DNA from 4 places in the Actinomadura kijaniata genome. Region 2 is predicted to be linked to each of the others. Evidence: riboswitches for the same ligand, from Rfam matches in the RefSeq annotation. Region 2 holds a riboswitch; each other region holds the start of a gene.
The links. Region 2 has a riboswitch for cobalamin ahead of HNR61_RS12825 (putative cobaltochelatase). Riboswitches for the same ligand answer to the same signal wherever they lie in the genome.

Region 1: linked by a shared signal. The riboswitch ahead of HNR61_RS37950 (uroporphyrinogen decarboxylase/cobalamine-independent methonine synthase family protein) and the one ahead of HNR61_RS12825 (putative cobaltochelatase) in region 2 are both predicted to bind cobalamin.
Region 3: linked by a shared signal. The riboswitch ahead of HNR61_RS12030 (ribonucleoside-diphosphate reductase subunit alpha) and the one ahead of HNR61_RS12825 (putative cobaltochelatase) in region 2 are both predicted to bind cobalamin.
Region 4: linked by a shared signal. The riboswitch ahead of cobN (cobaltochelatase subunit CobN) and the one ahead of HNR61_RS12825 (putative cobaltochelatase) in region 2 are both predicted to bind cobalamin.

What each region holds. Positions count from the first base shown of each region.
Region 1 covers NZ_JACJIA010000014.1:35,937-39,136, forward strand. Annotated here, with positions in the region: gene HNR61_RS37945 (RNA polymerase sigma factor) at 1-976, shown strand, start outside; cobalamin riboswitch at 973-1,189, shown strand; gene HNR61_RS37950 (uroporphyrinogen decarboxylase/cobalamine-independent methonine synthase family protein) at 1,309-1,656, shown strand; partial or broken gene HNR61_RS37955 (replication initiator) at 2,313-3,200, shown strand, end outside.
Region 2 covers NZ_JACJIA010000003.1:164,515-167,714, reverse strand. Annotated here, with positions in the region: gene HNR61_RS12835 (ATP-binding protein) at 1-332, shown strand, start outside; gene HNR61_RS12830 (TetR/AcrR family transcriptional regulator) at 343-975, opposite strand; cobalamin riboswitch at 995-1,189, shown strand; gene HNR61_RS12825 (putative cobaltochelatase) at 1,235-3,200, shown strand, end outside.
Region 3 covers NZ_JACJIA010000002.1:988,407-991,606, reverse strand. Annotated here, with positions in the region: gene HNR61_RS12030 (ribonucleoside-diphosphate reductase subunit alpha) at 1-1,887, opposite strand, end outside; cobalamin riboswitch at 2,033-2,248, opposite strand; gene HNR61_RS12025 (hypothetical protein) at 2,356-2,907, shown strand; gene HNR61_RS12020 (YcnI family copper-binding membrane protein) at 3,007-3,200, shown strand, end outside.
Region 4 covers NZ_JACJIA010000020.1:45,393-48,592, forward strand. Annotated here, with positions in the region: gene cobN (cobaltochelatase subunit CobN) at 1-1,468, opposite strand, end outside; cobalamin riboswitch at 1,480-1,665, opposite strand; gene HNR61_RS43260 (RNA-guided endonuclease InsQ/TnpB family protein) at 1,692-2,930, opposite strand; gene cobG (precorrin-3B synthase) at 3,034-3,200, shown strand, end outside.

The DNA.
Region 1 (3,200 bases), on a different contig from region 2:
CGACCTGCCCGACGAGCGGCTGCGGCTGTTCTTCACCTGCGCCCACCCGGCGCTGCCCGCCGAGGACCGCGCCGCGCTGACGCTGCGGTGCCTGGCCGGGCTGACGACGCCGGAGGTCGCGCGGGCGTTCCTGGTCCCCACCGCGACGATGGCGCAGCGGATCGTGCGGGCCAAGAAGAAGATCCGGCAGGCGCGCATCCCGTTCCGCGTCCCCGGCGCCGACGAGCTGCCCGAACGGCTGCCCGGCGTGCTCGGCGTCCTGTACTCGGTCTTCACCGAGGGCTACGCCGCCAGCTCGGGCCCGGACCTGCAACGCCCCGACGTGGCGGAGGAGGCGATCCGGCTGGCGCGCATCCTGCACCGCCTGCTGCCCGCCGAACGCGAGGTCACCGGGCTGCTGGCGCTGATGCTGCTGGTCCACGCGCGCCGCGACGCCCGCACCGCCCCCGACGGGTCCCCGGTGCTGCTGGACGAGCAGGACCGGTCCCGCTGGGACCGCCCGATGGTGGAGGAGGGGCTGGGGCTGGTGCCGGTCGCGTTGACCGGCGGGCCGCCCGGCCCCTACGGGGTGCAGGCCGCCATCGCCGCCCTGCACGACGAGGCCGCCGACGCCGCGTCCACCGACTGGCCGCAGATCGTCGCGCTCTACGATGTGCTGCTGGCCCTCACCGCCTCCCCGGTCGTGGCGCTGAACCGGGCCGTCGCGGTGGCGATGCGCGACGGCCCGCGGGCGGGCCTGGCGCTGCTGGACGAGCTGGCCGACGAGCCGCGCCTGCGCGGCCACCACCCCTATCCCATGGCGCGGGCGGACCTGCTGCACCGGCTGGGCCGCCGCGCCGAGGCCGCCGACGCCTACCGGCAGGCCCTCGACCTGGCCGGGACCGACGCCGAACGGAAACTCCTGCGACGCCGCCTGACACAGGTCACCGACCACCACCGAACGGCCCGTCCGCCGGACGGGCCCGCAAGATCGTAGACTGCCCGCGCGGAAGGTTCGCCCGTGTCCACGGACACGGGCGTCGCAAGAGGGAACCCGGTGCGAATCCGGGACTGCCCCGCAGCGGTGAACGGGAACGACCGCCGTCACACGCACTGGATCCGAAGGGTCCGGGAAGCGACGGCCAGTAGGGCGCTTCGACGAGAAGCGGTGCCCGTGAGTCCGAAGACCTGCCTCCGCCCGCGCGCCGCCCGGCGCGCGGTGGTCCGCGGCCTCGCGGGAGGGCCCGGGACGAGCCGCGCCGTTCACCGGCCGTGCGCCGCCTTCCCCCTTTCGCGCGTCCGCACGATGGCACGGCGAGGGAAGCTGCCATGCACACCACGATCCTCGGATACCCCCGCATCGGGGCGGACCGGGAGCTGAAGTCCGCCACCGAGGACTACTGGGCGGGACGCGCCGACGCCACCGCCCTGGCCGGGGTCGGCGCGCGACTCCGCGCGGACGTCTGGCGGGAGCTGCGCGACGCCGGTCTGGAGGCGATCCCCTCCAACACGTTCTCCTTCTACGACCAGGTCCTCGACACCAGCGTGATGGTCGACGCCGTCCCCGACCGCTACCGGCACCTGACCGGCCTGGGCCGGTACTTCGCGATGGCACGCGGCACCCGCGACGTCCCGGCACTGGAGATGGCCAAGTGGTTCGACACCAACTATTACTAGTCAGTGCACCCAGGCAACTTTTCTGGCGCAGCCACCAGTAACGCAGAGTGATAACCCGCCGGAACGCCCACCGAAGGGTTTCAAGTTGACCTTCAGGCGGGTAACCCTGGGACCGGAGCCGCATCCAGCGACTTCGAGGATGGCGAGTGAAAGGCAGAGTGACGGCTGCTCTGCCGCCCGGAGGTCCGTACGACCTCACACACCAAAGCGAACAGTCGAACCACGTTGAGCCGGGGCTAGGGCGACCGGCATGGGTAGGTGCCAGGCGGGAGAACCCGCTAACAACCTGGAGAAGCTCTCCACGAATCTGATCGGATAACACTCGCCGGGAGTGAAGGGCCCAGGCGATAGCCTGCGCGGATTCCTGATCTTCGGTTCTCGTCGTTCGCGCGTGCTCTCTTCCGTTCAGAGGAGAGGGGTACCGGGTTGACGCCGAGCCCGGAAGCAGCCGAGTGGGGCAAGCGCCAGGCCAGCCAGTCACCGACGTGGAGCGACGCCAAGTGGCAGCGCGTCGCGAGGATCTTCCAAGCAGCCCTTGCAGACGCCCAGGACGACCAGGCCGCCGACGAGCAGCCTGCCGAGACGCGGCGGGATGCCGCATGACCGCCGTTCCAGGGCTACCGCCCGAACTCACCGCCGCCGTGGAGCGCGCGGCCATGCCGGACTTCGCCCGCTGGCACGAGATGATCAAAGCCGCCGGAGGCTGCGAGCAGCCGATCCGGCTACGCGGTGAGCGCCTCACCGTGGACGGTGAGACCGGCGAGCTGATCGAGTCCTACAGCACCGACGACGAGCCGACCGGCTACCTGCTCACCGCATGCGGGAACCGCCGCGCCTCCCGTTGCGCCGCGTGCGCCGAGGTCTACCGCGACGACACCTATCACCTGATCATCTCCGGTCTCACCGGAGGCAAGGGAGTACCCGAACAGGTCAGCAGGCATCCCCGCGTGTTCCTGACCCTGACCGCGCCATCGTTCGGAGTAGTGCACGCCCGCCGGGAGAAGGCCGGACAGGCGCAGCCGTGCCGTCCACGCCGAGACCGCCCGCTGTGCCCCCACGGCCGCCCCGAGGGATGCGGCCTGCGCCATGCCGCCGACGATCCGATGCTCGGGCAGCCGATCTGTGGGGACTGCTACGACTACCCGCGCGCGGTGCTGTGGAACGCCCACGCGCCGGAGCTGTGGCGGCGGCTCACGCTGGCCGTGCCCCGGAAGATCACCGCCGAGTTGGGGATCACGCACAAGGCGTTCCGCCAGCAGGCCCGTATCTCCTACGCCCGCGTGATCGAGTACCAGCGCCGAGGACTGATCCATTTCCACGCCGTCGTGCGTCTCGACGGCCCCAACGGTCCCGACGAGGCCCCGCCCGCGTGGGCGACCTCCGACCTGCTGGAGCGGGCCCTACGCACCGCAGTCGCCGAGGTGTCGGTACCGGTCCCGCACCCGGACGGGCAGAGCCTGCCCTACTCGGCGCAGTGGGGGAGGCAGGTGGACGTGCAGGCGATCCAGGTCGCCGCCGAGTTGGACGGCATAGCCGACAAGCAC
Region 2 (3,200 bases):
GGGACCACGGCCCGCACGAGCTGTGGCTCTACCTGGGCGACCCGCCCGCCGTCCCGGACCTGCCGTGGACGCCGCCGGGCGCCCGCCCGACGGCGGAGATCCGCTGCGCGGTGTTCGACGGCCACGCCGACGCCCGGCTGCCCGGCTACTCGTGGACGTCCGGCGACTGCGGACGCGGCCTGAGCATCGTCCGGGAGCTGGCGGAGGGCCGCTGGGGGGTGCTGCGGACGCTGTCGCGGCTGGGCCCGCCGGTGCGGGGCAAGGCGGTGTGGTTCGCGATCCGGGTGACCGAGCGGATCTCGTTCGGCGACGAGGAGCCGCGCTCGGTCTAGGCCGTGTTCCCTAGCCACCGCCGGGTCCGGCCACCGCCGGGTCCGGCCGTTCCCCCAGCGCGGGCGCGATGTCGGTGAGCATCGTCAGCAGCGAACGCGTCAGCAGCGTGTGCACCTGCGGGCGGGTCAGGGTCCTCTCCTGGAGCCACTGCCGGGTCGCCGCCTCCGCCAGGCCCGAGTAGGCGCAGCCCACCGCCCGCAGCGTCGCGTCCGGGTCGGGATGGCCCAGCACCGACAGCAGGTGCCCGACCGTCAGGTCGCGGAACCGGTTGACGATCCGCAGCAGCTCGGGGTCGCGGCCGAAGCCCTCGGCGTCGATCGCCGCGAACCAGGTGGTCGCGTTGGTCTCGGCGGTGTCCAGGTAGCGCGCCACGCACAGGTCGGCGGCCTCCGGCAGCGGCAGGCCCACGTCCGGCGGCGGGGCCTGCACGGCGGCGTCGGCGGCCAGCTCCCGCACGACCTCCAGGAACAGCTCGCGCTTGGTCCCGAAGTAGTAGTGCAGCAGGCCGCGGCGCACCCCGGCCTCCTCGGCGATCGCGGTGGTGGAGACCTCCGCGTAGGGCAGCTCGGTGAACAGCCGCCGCGCCACCCGCAGGATCTGGTCGCGGCGCTCGTCGGGGGACAACCGTCGGTAGCGGGGCACCCGCCCAGCCTATGCCGCGACTTGGGCCGATTCCGGCGGTATGCCATCCTGGGCGGCGACGGACACGGAGGAACTCCGGTGCGAATCCGGGGCTGTCCCGCAACTGTGACCGGGGAGTTCCGCCTCAGCGCGGGCCACGGCGGCGACGCTGGAAGGCCGAGGGGGAACGGCGATCCGGGAGCCAGGAGACTCCGGCCGTCGGACGCGACCGCTGTGGACATCCGATGGGCGTGGACACCCGACGGAAGGAACGTGACGCATGCCCCCTGCCGGGCAGGACAACGCCGTGGAGCCGGACTCGGCTCGCACCGGGGACGACGGACCCGACACCCCCGAGCTCCCCGGGACCACCCCCGCCGCGACGGGCGGCCCCGAGCCGAACGCCGCGCGCACGCCCCGCTACCCGTTCTCGGCCGTGGTCGGCATGGAGGACCTGAAGCTCGCGCTGATCGTGAACGCCGTGTCGCCCGCCGTCGGCGGCGTGCTGGTGCGCGGCGAGAAGGGCACCGCCAAGTCGACGATCGTGCGGGCGCTGGCCGACCTGCTGCCGGGCGTGCGGGTGGTGGCGGGCTGCCGGTTCTCGTGCGACCCGCGCGACCCCGACCCGGCCTGCCCCGACGGCCCGCACGCCGGCGGCGAGGACGCCGTCGAGCGGCCCGCGCGGCTGGTCGAGCTGCCGGTCGGCGCGTCGGAGGACCGGCTGACCGGGTCGCTGGACATCGAACGGGCGCTCACCGAGGGCGTCAAGGCGTTCGAGCCGGGCCTGCTGGCCGCCGCGCACCGGGGCGTGCTGTACGTCGACGAGGTCAACCTGCTGCACGACCACCTGGTGGACCTGCTGCTCGACGCCGCCGCCATGGGCGAGTCGCACGTGGAGCGCGAGGGCGTGTCGGTGCGGCACGCGGCGCGGTTCCTGCTGGTCGGCACGATGAACCCGGAGGAGGGCGAGCTGCGGCCGCAGCTGCTGGACCGGTTCGGGCTGACCGTGGAGGTCGCCGCGACCCGCGACCCGGCCGAGCGCGCCGAGGTGGTGCGGCGGCGGCTGCGGTTCGAGGAGGACCCGCGCGGGTTCGCCGCCCGCTGGGCCGTCGCCGAGGCCGAGCTGGCCGCCCGTATCCAGGCCGCGCAGGCCCGGCTGGCGGAGGTCGAGCTGACCGACGCGGCGCTGCGGCAGATCACGGCGGTGTGCGCGGAGTTCGAGGTGGACGGGTTGCGCGCCGACCTGGTGACCGCGCGCGCCGCCATGGCGCTGGCCGCCTGGAACCGGCGGACCGGCGTCACCGACGACGACGTGCGGACGGCGGCGCGGCTGGCGCTGCCGCACCGGCGGCGGCGCGACCCGTTCGACGCGCCGGGCCTGGACGCCGACCGGCTCGACGAGATCCTGGAGCGCCACCGCGAGGAGGAGCCCCCGCCGCCCGCCGAGCCCGAGTGGCCCGAGGACGACCCCGACGACCCGGGGCCGGACGGCGGTGGCGGCGGCGCCCCGCCCGGCGACGCGCCGGACGGGGCCGTCCCCCCGTCACCGAACGGGCAGACCGCACAGCCCGAGCAGCCGGAGCGGCCCGAGAGCGGCGCGTCCCCGGCCGGGGAGCAGGAGGCCGTTCCCGCCGACGACGCCTACAAGCCGCGCCTGTTCACCGTTCCGGGCCTGGGGCAGGGCGCGCCGGGGCGGCGGTCCAAGGCGCGCAGCCCGCACGGGCGGGTGTCGGGCTCGCGGCCCGGCGACGGCGGCGTCCACCTGAGCGCCACGCTCCGGGCGGCGGCCCCGCACCAGCGGTCGCGGGGCCGGACCGGCCCGGGGCTGCTGATCGCGCCGGGGGACCTGCGCGAGCCGGTGCGCGACGGCCGCGAGGGCAACCTGGTGCTGTTCGTGGTGGACGCCAGCGGGTCGATGGCCGCGCGCCGGCGGATGCGGGCCGTCAAGGGGGCCGTGCTGAGCCTGCTGCGCGACGCCTACCAGCGGCGCGACAAGGTCGGGCTGGTCACGTTCCGGGGCCGCGACGCGGAGCTGGCGCTGCCGCCGACCTCCTCGGTGGAGGCCGGGGCGCGGCGGCTGGAGCGGCTGCCGACCGGCGGCCGCACCCCGCTGGCGGCCGGGCTGCTGCGGGCCGCCGAGGTGCTGCGCGTCGAACGGCTGCGGGACCCGGCGCGGCGTCCGCTGCTGGTGCTGGTGACCGACGGCCGCGCCACGCACGGACCGGACCCGGCCGCGGTGCTGCCGC
Region 3 (3,200 bases), on a different contig from region 2:
GACGCACTCGTAGCAGCCCGCGATCGACGCGATGGTGGCGGTCGGCGCGATGGCGATCAGCAGGGAGTTGCGCAGGCCGTGCTCGGCGACCTTGGCGCGCAGGGCCTCCCACGCGTCGGGACGGGTGATCGCCGCGTCCGGGAAGTGGTCGACGTGGAGCTGGCCCCGCGCGGTGCGGGTGGCGGCGTAGTCGGGCAGCGCGCCGAGTTCGGCGGCCAGGTCGGCGGAGGCGTCGTAGGCGGCGAGGGCGATCTCCTCGGCGATGCGCGTGGACAGCGTCCTGGCCTCGGCCGAGTCGAACGGCAGCCGCAGCTTGAAGAACACGTCGGCCAGGCCCATCACGCCGAGGCCGACCGGCCGCCAGCGACGGTTCGCGCCCTCGGCCTCGGCGGTCGGGTAGAAGCCGCGGTCGATGGTGCGGTCCAGGAAGCGGACGGCGGTGCGGACGGTGGAGCGGAGGCGTTCCCAGTCCAGGTCGTCGCCGGAGACGTGCGCGCCGAGGTTGACCGAGCCGAGGTTGCACACGGCGGTCTCGCCGTCGCTGGTGACCTCCAGGATCTCGGTGCACAGGTTGGACAGGTGGACGACGTTGCCGGGCTCGGCGGTCTGGTTGCAGGCGCGGTTGGCGGCGTCCTTGAACGTCATCCACCCGTTGCCGGTCTCGGCGAGGGTGCGCATCATCCTGCCGAACAGGCGGCGGGCGGGGACCTGGCGGACGTAGCGGCCCTCGGCCTCGGCGCGGCGGTAGGCGGCGTCGAACTCCTCGCCCCACAGGTCGACGAGCTCGGGCGTCTCCTTGGGGTCGAACAGCGACCACCGCGCGTCGGCCTCGACGCGGCGCATGAACTCGTCGGGGATCCAGTTGGCGAGGTTGAGGTTGTGGGTGCGGCGGGCCTCCTCGCCGGTGTTGTCGCGCAGTTCGAGGAACTCCTCGACGTCGGCGTGCCACGGCTCCAGGTAGACGCAGGCCGCGCCCTTGCGGCGTCCGCCCTGGTTGACGGCGGCGACCGAGGAGTCGAGGGTGCGCAGCCACGGGACGATGCCGTTGGAGTGGCCGTTGGTGCCCCGGATGAGGGAGCCCCGGGACCGGATCCGGCTCCAGGAGACGCCGATGCCGCCCGCGTACTTGCTGAGCCGCGCGACCTGCGCGTACCGCTCGTAGATCGACTCCAGCTCGTCCCTCGGGGAGTCGAGCAGGAAGCACGACGAGAGCTGGGGGCGGCGGGCCGCCGAGTTGAACAGGGTGGGCGAGCTCGGCAGGTAGGACAGGGTGCTGAGCAGCGCGTACAGCTCGCGGACGTCCTCGACGGTGTCGGACAGGCCGACCGCGACGCGCATCAGGAAGTACTGGGGGCGCTCCACGACGCGCCGGGTCCTCGGGTGGCGCAGCAGGTAGCGGTCGTAGACGGTGCGCAGGCCGAAGTACTCGAACCGGTCGTCGGCGGCCTCGTCCACCAGGGCGTCCAGCGCGTCGGCGTGGGCGGCGACGAACGCGGCGGGCGCGTCCGACAGCAGGCCCTCGCGGTGCGCGACGGCGACCGAGCCGGCGAACGAGCGGACGCCCTCCGCCGCCGTCTCGTCGGCGATCTTCGCGCCGAGCAGCCGGGCGGCGACCCGGGAGTAGGCGGGCTCGACGCCGACCAGCGCGGCCGCCTCGCCGATGGCCAGGTCGCGCAGGCCGGCGGCGTCCACTCCCCCGTTCGCGCGCACCGCCGCCAGCACCCGGGCCGGGTCGGCGTCCGGCAGCCCGGCGCAGGCGCGTTCCACCTGCTCGGCCAGGCGCTCGACCGGCTGCCCGGTCGGCACGGCCTGGGCGGGTGCGACGCTGACGGCCTCGGCGGTCCCGGTGAGGACACCGGCCGGTGGCGCGATCAGTTCCTGGGTCACGTGCTCTTTCCCCTCGCGAGCTCGTCCCGCGAGGGCATGCGAACGACGCGCGGACCGCCGGTCGCCGGCATGCCGCGCACCGCCCCCGGTCCTCCCGCGAGACCTGGACGTACGAGAGCCCTCCGGGCTCCCTTCGCCGCGGACCGCGTCCACGGCGGAGCTGGCAGGTCTTCGGACTCGCGGGCGCACTGCGCGCTCCTACCGGCCGTCGCTTCCCGCCCCCGTTCCCGGGGTCAGTGCATGTGACGGCGGTCGTTCCCGCTCACCGCTGCGGGGCAGTCCCGGACTCGCACCGGGTTCCCTCTTGTGACGCCCGTGCCGTCTGGGACGGCTGGGGCGAACCAGCACGGGCATGACCCTACATCTTGATGACGGGTGACGCACAACCCCAACATGTAGGGCGTGTCACAGCCCCAAGGCGGGGGTCGGGTGGTGCCTTTCGTCCGGAGGTGGGACCATGGGGCCGCCATGTCCCCGCAACCGTTCTTCCATGCCTCCCGGGCGGTGCTGTTCGCCACCGTCGTGGTCGCGTTGGCGACCCTCGGGCACGGGCTGGCGTCGTCGCACGCGGTGCCCGCGTGGGCGGTGCTGGCGGGGTTCGCGGGAACGCTCGGGGTCACCTGGGCGCTGGCCGGGCACGAGCGGTCCCTTCCGACGATCTTCGGGGGGCTGCTGGGCGGGCAGTTCGCGCTGCACACGCTGTACGCGGACGCCGCCCTGGGGTCCGGGCATCACGGCGGCTCCCTGATGCCCGGGCGGGACTCCGGCTGGACGATGACGTTCGCGCACGTCGCGGCCGCCGCGCTGGCGGCGTGGTGGCTGCGGCGCGGCGAACGGGCCCTGTGGTCGCTGGCGCGCCGGCTGACGTTCCGGCCGGCGCCGCCGCTCGTCGTCGAACCCCCGGCGCCTCCCGCCCGTATCCCCGTGATACCGGTGACGGACGTGCCCGTGCCCGTGGGGCGGGCGCTGCGGCACCAGGTCGTCCGGCGGGGGCCGCCGCTCCGTTCGAGGGCGCTCTGAGGGAGCGCCGTACGTCACCGGGCGCGCCGTCGGCGCGTTCGGGTTCTTCACGTGCTTCTCGAACGGAGTCTCACCATGTCATCACGGTTCTCTTCGGGCATGTCCAGGTTCGCCGCGGTGGCGGCGCTGGCGTCGGTGTCGGTGGTCGGGCTGGCGGGCGTCGCGTCCGCGCACGTCACCGTCAACCCCGGCACCGCCGAGCAGGGCGGCTTCACCAAGGTCGCCTTCCGGGTGCCGAACGAGCGCGACGACGCCGGGACCACCAAGGTCCAGGTCGACCTGCCGGTGGACCA
Region 4 (3,200 bases), on a different contig from region 2:
CGTGGTAGATCGCCACGGGGTTCTCGCCGAAGCCGCGCGGCGGCTGGACCATCACCACGACGTTGCCGGACCGCAGCGCCGCCAGGACGATCTCACCCTCGGGATCATCGGAGTCGTCCACGAACAGCTCGCCGGGCGGCGGGCCCCAGTGACGCTCGATGTCCTCGCGCAGGTCCTCGGGGAGCGTGGCGTACCACCGCTTGTACCGGGACGCGGGGATGCGGATCGGGTTGCCGGTGAGCTGCTCCTCGGTGAGCCAGTCGGCGTCCTGGCCGCCCGCCGCGATGAGCGCGTGCATCAGCGCGTCGCCCTCGCCGGGCAGCTCGTCGCCGACGTCGTAGCCGCGCTCGCGCATCGCCCCCAGCAGGGCGATCACGCTGGCGGGGGTGTCGAGGCCGACGGCGTTGCCGATGCGGGCGTGCTTGGTCGGGTACGCCGACAGCATCAGCGCGACGCGCCGCTCCGGCGCGGGAACGTGGCGCAGCGCGCCGTGCCGGACGGCGATCCCGGCGACGCGGGCGGCGCGTTCGGGGTCGGCGACGTAGACGCTCAGCCCGTCCTCGTCGATCTCCTTGAACGAGAACGGCACCGTGATCAGCCGCCCGTCGAACTCCGGCACCGCGACCTGCGTGGCGGTGTCCAGCGGGGACAGGCCGTCGTCGTTGGCCTCCCACGCCTCGCGGCCGCCGGTCAGGCACAGCCCCTGCAGGATCGGGACGTCGAGGGCGGCCAGCGCGCCGACGTCCCACGCCTCGTCGTCGCCCCCGGCCGAGGCGAACGCCGGGCGCGTGCCGCCCGCCGCCAGCACCGTGACGACCAGCGCGTCGGCCTCGCCGAGCCTGTCGAGCAGCTCCCGCTCGGCGGTGCGCAGGGACGCGCAGTAGACCGGGAGGGCGCGGCCCCCGGCGCTCTCGATCGCCGCGCACAGGGCCTCGACGAACGCGGTGTTCCCGGCCAGGTGGTGCGCCCGGTAGTACAGGACGCCGATCAGCGGCCCGTCGCCGCCGGCCGCCTCGCGTTCCAGGACGCCCCAGGTGGGCGTCGGGGTCGGCGGGCCGAAGCCGTGCCCGGTGAGCAGGACCGTGTCGGACAGGAAGCCGAACAGGTCACCGAGGTTGGCGGGACCGCCGTGGGCGAGGTAGGCGTGCGCCTCCGCCGCCACCCCGGCCGGGACCGTGGACAGCTCCATCAGCTCGGCGTCGGGCTGCTGCTCGCCGCTCAGCACGACGACCGGGCGGGGCCCGGCCAGCAGCGCGTCCAGCCCCTCCTCCCAGGCGCGGCGGCCGCCGAGCAGCCGCACGACGACCAGGTCCACGCCCTCCAGCAGGGCGGGCAGGTCCTCGACGGAGGTGCGGGCCGGATTGGCGAGACGGAAGGCGGCGCCGGACGCGCGCGCGCTGAGCAGGTCGGTGTCCGACGTGGACAGCAGCAGGATCACGCTGGTCGAGTCCTCACCCGGGGTTTCCACGCCCCGAATCGCAGGGTCACTGCGACAACCGGAGTCTCCTGGCTCCCGGATCGACGCTCGCCCCGGCCTTCCCGCTGACGCAGTGGCCCTGGGTGGGGTCCGCTCCCCGGTGACAGTGGCGGGACCGCGCCGGACTTCCACCGGCTTCCTCCGCTTTGTCGCTGCTCACACATTGACGTCCTCCCCAGTTGGGAACGGGGGATTCCGGCCTGACGGCAATCGGTCACTCTACCGTCTTCCGGCGGGTTCCTGCTTCAACGACCCGTGCCACGCAAAACGGTGGTCTCACCGGGGCTCCACAGGCGTTTAGCGTCTCCGCATGCCCTCGTGCGAGGGTGCGTCCGGCGGCGACGGTCCGGCGTCCTTCGTCCAGCACGTTGCGAGCGGCGTTGACGTCTCGGTCGTGTCGCGTCCCGCACCCGGGGCAGCGCCACTCGCGGACCTTCAGCGGCTTGGGGCCGTCGCGGCGACCGCACGCCGAACAGATCTGCGACGAGGCGAATCCCCGGTCGGCCCGCGCGAAGACGCGACCGTGCCGCCTCGCCTTGTCCTCCAGCATGGCGAGAAACCGTCCCCATCCGGCGTCGTGCACGCTCTTGGCCAGGCGGGAGCGTGCCAGACCTCGCACCGCCAAGTCCTCCACGTGGACCGCTTGGTTGTCGCGGACCAGCCAGGTGGACAACTGGTGATGGAACTCCCGGCGTGCGTCGGCGGCCCTGGCATGCTGACGAGCCAGGCGGGTCCGTGCTCTCGCGCGGTTCTCACTTCCTTCGGCGGTTCGGCTGAACGCCCTGGCGGCGCGTTTGAGCTTGCGTTCCCTCCGGCGCAACCACTTCGGGTCGCCGATCCTGGTGCCGTCCGACAGGACGGCGAAGTGCGTCAGGCCGAGATCGATCCCCACCTGCCGTTCGGTGGACGGCAGCGGACCGAGAGCGGGAAGGGCGACCGCGAACGAGGCGAAGTACCGGCCGGCCGCGTCCTTGACCACGGTGACGCTGGACGGATCGGCAGGGAGCGGCCGTGACCAGACGATCTTGACGTTCCCGACTTTCGGCAGCGACAGTCGCCCGCTGGATGTGATGCTGAAACGGGCGTTGCGGGTGAACCGGATCGCCTGGCGACCTTTGCGCCTCTTGGGCGACGGGGGGTTGACCGAGGGTCCGCCCCGCCGTCCGGCGCGTGAGTTCCAGAAGTTGCGATAAGCGACACACAGATCTGCCAGTGATTGTTGCAGCACCACGGCCGACACCTCGCCCAGCCAGGATCGTTCGGGAGTGCGCTTGGCCTGGGTGATCACCAACTTGGACAGTTCGTTATCGGAGATCGCCCGTCCCTGCCGGCGAGCTTCCTCTCGCACGCGCAGCCCGTCGTTGTAGACCACACGGGCGCACCCGAACGCCTTGCCGAGCGAAGTCCGCTGAGCGGGGGTGGGATACAGTCGGTAGTTATAGCGAAGCTGCATGTGTTCGAACGTACGGGCGATGAAGATCGTTGGCCTGGGTTCGAGGAAACCGGGGTCCCGGTGGCCGATGGAGAGGCGCTTGGATGCGCCTAGTATCCGGGCTGTGTCTGCCTCTTCGTCTGCTTCCTCCCGTTCCGGTCCTGACTCCTGTCCCGGGCTGCTGCGGATCCACCGGGCCGCCGACGGCGGGCTGGCGCGGGTCCGGCTGCCCGGTGGGCGGGTGGACCGGCGGGGGTTCGCGGCGCTGGCGGATGCGGCCGTCGAGCTCGG